One region of the Lachnoanaerobaculum sp. Marseille-Q4761 genome, then DNA from elsewhere that is predicted to be linked to it. Evidence: predicted binding sites of a transcription regulator. Region 1 holds the regulator's gene; each other region holds the start of a gene.

Evidence for each region. The regulator Rex, encoded in region 1, represses fermentation and respiration genes when NADH is low (regulators of the CRP and FNR family bind a similar motif). The targets are predictions, from matches to a motif close to ATTGTTAANTANTTAACAAT.
Region 2: the regulator Rex is predicted to act here: its motif matches at 1,817-1,836, upstream of J4O15_RS09025 (4Fe-4S dicluster domain-containing protein).
Region 3: the regulator Rex is predicted to act here: its motif matches at 1,277-1,296, upstream of J4O15_RS12565 (acyl-CoA carboxylase subunit beta).

Annotation. Positions count from the first base shown of each region.
Region 1 covers NZ_JAGEKB010000003.1:52,149-55,439, forward strand. The annotation lists gene J4O15_RS11395 (NAD(P)H-hydrate dehydratase) at 1-811, opposite strand, end outside; gene acpS (holo-ACP synthase) at 829-1,197, opposite strand; gene J4O15_RS11405 (redox-sensing transcriptional repressor Rex) at 1,190-1,846, opposite strand; gene J4O15_RS11410 (ABC-F family ATP-binding cassette domain-containing protein) at 2,166-3,291, shown strand, end outside.
Region 2 covers NZ_JAGEKB010000002.1:394,815-398,105, forward strand. The annotation lists gene htpG (molecular chaperone HtpG) at 1-38, opposite strand, end outside; gene J4O15_RS09025 (4Fe-4S dicluster domain-containing protein) at 174-1,697, opposite strand; gene J4O15_RS09030 (sortase B protein-sorting domain-containing protein) at 1,911-2,504, opposite strand; gene J4O15_RS09035 (elongation factor G) at 2,647-3,291, opposite strand, start outside.
Region 3 covers NZ_JAGEKB010000003.1:297,940-301,230, forward strand. The annotation lists gene J4O15_RS12565 (acyl-CoA carboxylase subunit beta) at 1-1,181, opposite strand, end outside; gene J4O15_RS12570 (purine-nucleoside phosphorylase) at 1,408-2,229, opposite strand; gene J4O15_RS12575 (phosphopentomutase) at 2,251-3,291, opposite strand, start outside.

The DNA of each region.
Region 1 (3,291 bases):
GGATGCTGTGTTCTCCATATTTTCTGCCTGCAAGACTGCCTGCCATGCCATGAATAAATACTCCAAGTGCCACAGCCATATCATCCTCTATTCCAAGGCAGAACATACCTGCTATTATACCGCAGAGTACATCACCGCTTCCGGCTTTTGCCATAGCGGCACTTCCGGATTTATTTATAAAAATATCATCCTTGGCGGCAATAACGCTTTGATGAGATTTAAGTACAACCGTAATTCCATATTTAGAGGCATATTCACCTGCATATTTTACAGGTTCCGATAATATCTCGTCTATTGATATATTTATAAGTCTGGACATCTCTCCGATATGAGGTGTTATAATAACATTGTCGGTATAGTATTTTGTAAGTGTATTGTCAGCGGCAATAATATTTAAAGCGTCGGCATCTATTATCATAGGTACATAGCATTCCGACAATACATATTCGACTATGGTTTTGGCATAATAATCTGTGGAAAGTCCGGGACCTAGTACTACAACACTTGACCAGTCAAGGCATTTTTTTACCTTTCCTATAAAGCCTTCCTTATTTTCAAAGGCTTCTCTCTCATCATATGTTGTAATTATAGCTTCAGGTAAAAGAGTTTGTAAAATTGTTCTGTTTTTATTTACAGTGAATATTCTTACAAGTCCTGCACCCGAGCGATATGCCGCCATTGCACTCAAAAATGCAGCACCGCTCATACCGGTACTGCCTGCAATAACAAGCACATGCCCATAACTTCCCTTATTTGCATTCTTTTTTCTGTCAGGTATATATTTTAATGCAGTTTCATCAAGAACTCTCATATCCTTTTCTCCACATATCAATCCGATTCTATTACCACCATTGCAATAGCAAGTGAATTTGTATTGCTTATAGATACATGAATTTTTCCCACGGCAATACCTTTTAGATGAACATTTGACATATTACATATTCTAATAAAAGGTTTACCATAATCATCTCTAAGCACTTCCAAATCCTTTAGTTTTACACCTCTAAAACCTGTTCCCAATGCCTTTACAAAGGCTTCCTTTACAGCAAAATTTCCTGCCAAAAAGCTGTCTGTATTTCTTGACTTTGCCATTTCTATCTCACTGTAGGTGAAAGCCTTTTTTAAAAAAAAATCTTTTTTTATTGCTCTTGATATTCTATCTATTTCTATTATATCGGTTCCGATACCTCTAATCATACTTTCCTTCAAAAGGTATTGCATCTACATTACTGACTCTGTATGAAAGTCTCATTAAAGATTCTGAAAGATGCACATTCTCAACTACCACATCATCAGGAACTACAAGATCTGTATGCGCAAAATTCCAAATCGCCTTAATACCTGACTTTATCAGTCTGTCTGCAACCTCCATAGCACGAGTCTTCGGTATGGTAAGTGCGGCAATCTGTATATCATTCTCAGCTATAAATTTTTCGAGATTTTCAAGAGAATATATTCTTGCACCACGAACGGTCTTATTAAACAGATTAGGATCCACATCAAACATTGCTTTAATAAGAAATCCTCTTCTCTCAAAATTTGCATAGTTTGCAATGGCCTTACCTAAATGTCCTGCACCGATTATGATAACATTGTGCTGGCGATCAATACCCAGTATTTTAGCAATCTCATTGTACAGATATCTTACATTATATCCATAACCCTGTTGTCCGAAACCGCCAAAATTATTAAGATCCTGTCTGATTTGAGAAGCCGTAACCTTCATCCTCTCACTCAGTTCCTTGGAGGATATTCTTTCAACACCCTCTTCAGAAAGCTCACCCAAGTATCTGTAGTATCTTGGTAATCTTGATATAACCGCCCTTGATATTTTTCTTTCTTCCATAGTTACTCCGCCTCAGACATTGATTTATGTAAAATAGATAAGAAAAGTAAAATCAAAGTCCGATACAAATGCCCTCAAAAGCATCTGTTTAATCCTTCCTAAATATGCTTAGCAATTCCATTTGTTAAGAATTCTACAATTAGTATATTATCTATTAATATAAATGTCAATACAGATATATATAGTAATATTTTTATATTTTACTCTTCACTTGAGTTATTATATTCTTAATACACATAATGTTTTGTTCCATTTTCCTTGCATTCAAATACATATTTAAGCTATACTAATGTGGATTATAAGACTAAGGAGGCAAATTTTGATTTTAACTGCCACAAATATCTCAAAGTCTTTTGGAAGCAATGAGATAATAAAAGATGCAAACTTTTTAGTCAATGAACATGAAAAAGTTGCTATAGTTGGTGTAAACGGTGCCGGTAAAACCACTCTTTTAAAAATACTTATCGGTGAAGAACATGCCGATAGCGGTAATGTTATACCGGCAAAGGATGCAAAGCTTGGGTATTTACGCCAAATAAATAATGTTGATTCAAAACTAAGTATAATTGATGAATTATACACCGTAATAGAGCATATATTAAGCATGGAAAAAAGAATGCTTGATATGCAGGAGCAGATGCAGCATCTTAGCGGTGAGGCTTTGGAAGAATTATATTCCTCATATACCGCTCTTACACATAATTATGAGCTTATGGACGGATATGCCGCAAAAAGCAAGGTTACGGGTATTTTAAAAGGCTTGGGATTTAATGAAAATGAATTTGACAGAAAAATAAATACTCTCTCGGGTGGTCAAAAGACCAGAGTGTTCCTTGCCAAACTATTACTTGAAGAGCCGGATATTATTTTACTTGACGAGCCTACAAACCACCTGGATTTAAGAAGTATAGAATGGCTTGAGTCCTATCTTTTAAACTATAAGGGTGCGGTAATAATAGTATCTCATGACAGATATTTTCTTGATAAAATAGTAAGTAAGGTCATAGATATAGAAAACAGTGTCGTAACTATGTATAGCGGCAATTATTCCGACTTTTCAGCTAAAAAACAAATGTTGATTGATGCAAAAATGAAGGAGTATTTAAATCAACAGCAGGAAATAAGGCACCAAGAGGCTGTTATCAGTAAGTTAAAGCAATTTAACAGAGAAAAGTCAATAAAAAGAGCTGAAAGCCGTCAAAAACAGCTTGAGAAAATAGAAAGAGTTGAAGCTCCGCAAACTCATATAGAAAATATGCGACTTTCTTTAGATATTTCAAAGGAAAGCGGTAAGGATGTGCTCTCTGTAAACAATCTCTCAAAAAGTTTTGATGAAAAACATCTTTTTTCAAATATAAACTTTGAAATAAAAAGAGGCGAAAGGGTGGCTATAATAGGTGATAACGGAACAGGTAAAACCACTCTTTTAAAAATAATAAACGGTC
Region 2 (3,291 bases), on a different contig from region 1:
ATATTTTCACTATTTATTGATAAATTCCCTTTTTTCATTTCATCACCTCTAAAATAAATTTTTAAAAATTATCTTTTGCTCTGCTATAACTATTATAACCACGAAAATATAAAAGTCAATAAAAAATTGGCACTCGAATAACTCGAGTGCCAACAATATTTAAAATTCTATATTTATTTTACCAGCTTATCAAGCTCTTTTACAGATTCAGTCTCAATTGCAATGCCGTGACTTGCTTTGGCTGCATACTGATTTACAGCTCCCTGGGATTTTTTAATATTCTGCATTGTTCCCGGTCCCGCTACACAACCGCCCGGACATGCCATACCTTCAAGAAGATATCCGGGATACTTGCCTGCCTTTGCCATAGTCATCATCTTTCTGCATTCAGCAAGACCTTCCGCATTCATTATCTTTACTTCCTTATCAGGATATTGGCTTTTGATAACGCCTACAACCGCCTTTGCAACTCCTCCCGATACAGCAAAGTTTCTTCCGTCTGTAGATGCATCATTGACACCGTTTGGATCTTCTGCAAGATTCTCTATATCTATATGCTTTGCATCAAATATTCCCGCCATCTCCTCAAATGTAAGTACAAAATCCACTTCACTTCTTACCTCGGTCCACATAGCCTCAAGCTTCTTTGCGGAACACGGTCCTATAAATACCACTTTTCCTTCCGGATGCTGTTTCTTTATAAGTCTTGCTGTAAGTGTCATAGGTGTAAGTGCCATTGATATACATTCAGCCCGGTCAGGGAATAATTTCCTTGCCATCAAGGACCATGAAGGACAGCATGATGTACCCATAAAAGGTAATTTCTCAGGTACTTCTTCAAGGAAGTCAAAAGCCTCCTGTGTAGCACACAAATCGGCACCGATTGCCACCTCAAATACATCGGCAAATCCAAGTTCTTTCATTGCGGCACGAAGTTTCCCGGGTGTAACCTTAGGTCCGAACTGGCCTACAAAAGCCGGTGCGATAGCCGCATATACTCTGTCTCCCGACTGGATAGCTCTTATTGTCTGGAAAATCTGTGATTTATCTGAAATAGCTCCGAAAGGACAGTTTACAAGACACTGTCCACAGGATACACATTTATCATAGTCAATATCCGCCTTACCGTTTTCATCCGAAGAAATTGCATCCATACCGCAAGACGCCGCGCATGGTCTTGTCTGTACAATTATAGCATTGTATGCACAAACATTTGCACATCTTCCGCATTTAATACATTTTTCCTGATTTATACTTGAAAATCCGCTTTCCTTATCAATCTTTACCGCACCTGTCGGGCATACCTCGGAACATGGATGTGCCAAGCATCCCTGGCAACCGTCAGTTACATATACCCTTTTTTCCACACAACCATGGCAGGCGAACTTTATTATATTTATTAATGGTGGTGTATAATATGTTTCAGCCTTATCAGCCAGCTCAATGCCTTCCGACACAGGCGCATGATTTGCCGCACTTCTATAAGGCAATCCCATAGCAAGCCTTAATCTTTCACCTACTATAGCTCTTTCCAGGAAAACATTATTTCTAAAATTCCCCACCTCACCCGGAATAATTTTATAAGGGAGTTCCTCTATTCTTTTATCCACAGGCCATTCTGTGTGATATGCCATTCTGGCAACTTCTCTAAAAATTCTATGTCTTATTTCCTGAATTCTTGTTTCAACACCTCTCACAAATATTCCTCCACTAAAATAAATCAAACATATATAGTATAAACAGCCTCTTTTTTACTTACTGTTTTCTATACCGAGCAATGATATTCTACTATATTTAAGTAATAAAAGAAAGGATGTTTGTTATTTTATTAGCAATTTCTTGTTCTTTATAAAAAACAAATATACCAAAAAAGGCAGACCGTAACGGTCCGCCCTTAAAGTTTTTAATTATTAATCTTCTTTTTTCTTTGTTGAAACTACTAATGCACCTGCTGCAGCTGAGAATCCGAGTAATGCTGTGTAAAGTCCCATTGCTGAAGGATCAGCTGTCTTTGGAACATTTAACTTACCACGTTTAGCAGCATTTACATCGCCTACATTTGAACCTCTGCTTGGATCTACAGGTGTAGCACTGTTTGTAGGTGAAGGTGATGAACCCTGTGAAGGTGTCGGATTACCTGGTGCTGTAGTAACAGGTCTTGCACTACCGCCGCCTCTTGAAGAGCCTGAACCTGAACCACCTGATGAACTTCTGGATCTTGATGCATTCGATGAAGTTGCATTTGAAGAAGTTGCATTTGATGCTGTAGATCTTATTATATTGGTAGTGACACCCGGTGTAACAATAGGTGATGGAGCTCTCTGTCCCGGTGCCTGGATGATGTAAGTAGTATTACCATCCTCGATAACCTGAGAATGCTGAGCATCTGCACTTACTCTTGTTATAACCTGGGGTGTCTCAGCAAGTGCAACCATTGCACCTGAAACCAGGCTTACACCTAGACCTACTGAGAAAACCGTTTTTTTGAATTTTGTTAAACGCATGGCATGATATCTCCTTTTCATATAAACTTTTTGTTGTCACTAATATAGCGTTATATGAAATAAAATTCAACCCCCTTGTGTAATATGTAACATTATAGTAAGTTTTCTTACGATAATATTACAGTTACTGTTAAATAATTATTTATTCGGAATCACCATCCAATTTCGAAGCCCTTGCTTCAACTTCTTTCTTTTGAATATCTCCCGGTGTCTGCTCATATCTTGCAAATTCATAGCTGAATACACCGATACCTCCTGTCATAGAGCGCAGATCCGTATTATATCCGAAAAGCTCAAGCATAGGTACATCAGCTCTTATTATCTGCTTACCGTGATTGATTGATTCCATACCGAGCACTCTGCCGCGTCTCTTGTTCAGATCTCCCATTACATCACCTGTAAACTTATCCGGAACTACTACACTTACTGTATATATAGGCTCCAATAATACAGGAACAGCCTTCATAAATCCGTCCTTAAATGCAATGGTGGCAGCCATCTTAAATGCCATCTCTGATGAGTCAACCGGATGATATGATCCGTCTAAAAGTGTTGCCTTAACACCTACTACAGGATACGCAGCCAAAGGTCCCTTTATACAGCATTCAGCCACACCTTTTTCTACTGCAGGGAAGTAATTCTTCGGTACGGATCCTCCAAATACGGTTTCTTCAAATACATACGGTTTCTCAAGATCTCCTGAAGGTTCAAAACTCATCTTAACATCACCGAACTGTCCATGTCCGCCTGATTGCTTTTTGTATCTTCCGGCAGCCTCTACCTTTTG
Region 3 (3,291 bases), 250 kb from region 1:
TCCCATGCAAACACTATATCAGCACCTGTTGATTTTGAATTCATTGAAAGTGCCGCACTGCCCAAAGCATCTCCAACTATGAGGCTTACCTTTGGAACTGTTGCATTTGCAAATGCGTATGTAAGCTTTGCTCCGTTTTTGGGCATCCTTCTTTCACTGCATTTTGTAGCTCTATATCCCTTTACATCCACAATTGTTAAAACAGGGATATTGAATGCATCACAAAATACAACAAACTCTGCCGCCTTGTCACTTCCCTGATGAGATAATACATTCTCAAACTCCTGTACAATCTCTCCATTTTCATCATATAAAAGACTTCTGTTGGCTATAGCTCCTACAGTATTACCGTTCAATCTGATAAATCCTGTAAACATCTCCCTTGCGAAGTCTTTTTTTACTTCAAGTACATATCCGCTGTCGGAAATTGTAGCAAGAGCAAGTGCAGGATCCTTTATTCTTCCGTCAAGTTCGGCTGTAGTTCTGTTTAAATCATCATTGCATTCAATATATGACATATCATCTTCATTATTTGCAGGAAGTAAAGAAATAAGCTCTCTTACACCTGTAATAATCTCTGATTCAGTTCCTATAAAATCAGCCAATCCTGTCTCCTCAGCCTGGAATTTGGCAGAGGAATAATCATTTTTATCCTGCGAATTTCCTGCAATGGCATTAGGTGAATTCACAAATACTTTTGCACTGTCCTTCTCCATAAACACAAAATCACTAAGTCCGTTGCTTATTGCCATTCCACCTCCGCTAAGTCCGAACACCGCCTGTATCTGCGGTATCACACCACTCGCTTTGGTCTGTGCCAAATATATTTTTCCAAAGGCATCCAATGCATCAAAAGACTCTTCAAGTCTCAAACCGGCACAGTCGATAAGACCTATAACAGGTGCACCCATTTTCATTGCCATATCATATAATGCAACGATTTTTTTAGCATGCATCTCTCCTATAGATCCGCCAAGTACTGAAGGGTCTTGACTATATACATATACCAGACTGTCATTAATCGTACCATAACCTGTTAATACACCGTCTTTTGGAGTATCCTTGCCCGATAGATTAAAATCTGTGTTTCTTGAACTTATATATGAGCCAATCTCCACAAAACTTCCGGTATCTAGCAAATCTTCAATTCGTTTCATAGCAGAAACTCCTATTTGAGCCATATACAAACCTCCGTATAATTAATAAGATTCGATAATCAAAGTAAATTTTGACCATCCAGGCACCATATTTAAGTACACAATATAGTGCCACCAATATTGTTAAATACAAAACAATCTTAAGCTATTTTATAATGAATTTAATAAAAAAACAAGGGTTTAAATCTGAAAATTATATTCACTTACGTAGAATTATATTATTAAAAAGGAGGCAAAAGCCCCCTCATTATTATATATTCTTTATAATACTCTTTACCAATCCCTCAAATATATGAGAAACCTTATTTGCCGCCTCTGAAACCTCTTCATGACTGAGCGGACGGTCAAGTATCCCTGCAGCCATATTTGTAAAGCATGAAATACCGCAGATTTCAACTCCCATATGATTGGCGGCTACAGCCTCTATCGCTGTGGACATACCCACCGCATCCGCACCGAGCAGTCTTGCAAGCTTCACCTCGGCAGGTGTTTCATAAGCAGGGCCGCTAAACTGCATATATACACCCTCTCTTAAAGTAACTCCTGCTTCATCAGCCGACTTTCTTACCACATCTTGAAGTCTTTTTGAATATACATTGCTCATATCAGGGAATCTTGTCCCGAATTCACTTATATTTTCACCTATAAGCGGCGAAGGTACTATGGTGGATATATGATCGGTAATGAGCATTAAATCACCGGGTTTATATGAGGTATTTACAGCTCCTGCCGCATTGGTAAGTATAAGTTTTTTTGCTCCGAGCATTATCATAAGTCTTGTAGGAAGTACAACATCCGTAACATGGTATCCTTCATAGTAGTGAACTCTTCCCTTCATTATAACGGTTTTTACACCCTCAACAGTGCCGAATAAAAACTTTCCGTCATGTCCTGCTACAGTTGATACGGGGAAACCCTCGATATTTGAATAAGGTATCTCACATTCCACTTCCATATGCTTTGCAAACTCACCAAGTCCTGAGCCAAGTACCAAAGCGACCTCAGGGGTGAAATCCGTAACAGTCCTTATGTAATCATAACTTTTTTTTACCTTTTCATAAATCGGATTCATATAAACTCCTTTTAAAAACTCCTAGATGCTGCTTAAAATACTGTAACCTATAGTATTTTCAGGCATCTTTAAACCAAAGTTATCTACTATACTTGCACCTATTACTGCAAAAGTATCGGTTGTATCAAGTAATTTTCCGCCATCAAATTTCTTTGAATATGACATAAAGAAAACAGCTTCTCTGGTATGATCCGTTCCCGTATGAGTAGGATCATTTCCATGGTCTGCGGTGAGTATAATTAAATCATCCTCATTCATCTTTTCCATAAACTCACCCAGCTTTATATCAAATTTCTCTATTTCCTTTGCATAGCCTATAGGATCTCTTCTATGTCCCCAAAGTGCATCAAAATCCACAAGATTTGTAAAACAAAGACCTGTAAAATCTTCATTTAACATATCAATAGTCTGTTCCATGCCATGTACGCTGGAATCTGAATGATATGCCTTTGTTATTCCTTCTCCGACAAATATATCATTTATCTTTCCGATAGAAATAACATCAAACCCATTATCTTTTAATACATTGAGAGCTGTTTTTCCAAATGGCTTAAGTGCATAATCATGTCTGTTGGAAGTTCTTTTAAACTCACCCTTTTTCTTACCTACATAAGGTCTTGCAATAACTCTTCCGACCTTCCACTCATCCTTCATTGTAAGCTCTCTTGCTATTTCACAACATCTGTACAGATTTTGCAAATCAAAGGTCTCTTCATTTCCGCAAATTTGCAATACAGAATCGGCAGAAGTATATACAATCATTGCCCCTGTATTTATTTCCTCTTCGGCAAGCTCTTCAAGTATCTCGGTTCCCGATGCGGACTTATTTCCTATTACCTTTTTGCCGCATCTTTTTTCCAGTTCATCAATAAGCTCCTTTGGAAAACCTGTATCAGTAAATGTTTGGAAAGGTTTGTCAATTCTAAGCCCCATCATCTCCCAATGACCGGTCATAGTATCCTTACCGTTACTCATCTCTTCCATTTTGCAAAATCTTCCAAGCGGTTTATCAACTCCGCTTTCCCCGTCTACAGGATGAAGATTGTACATTCCAAGCTTTTT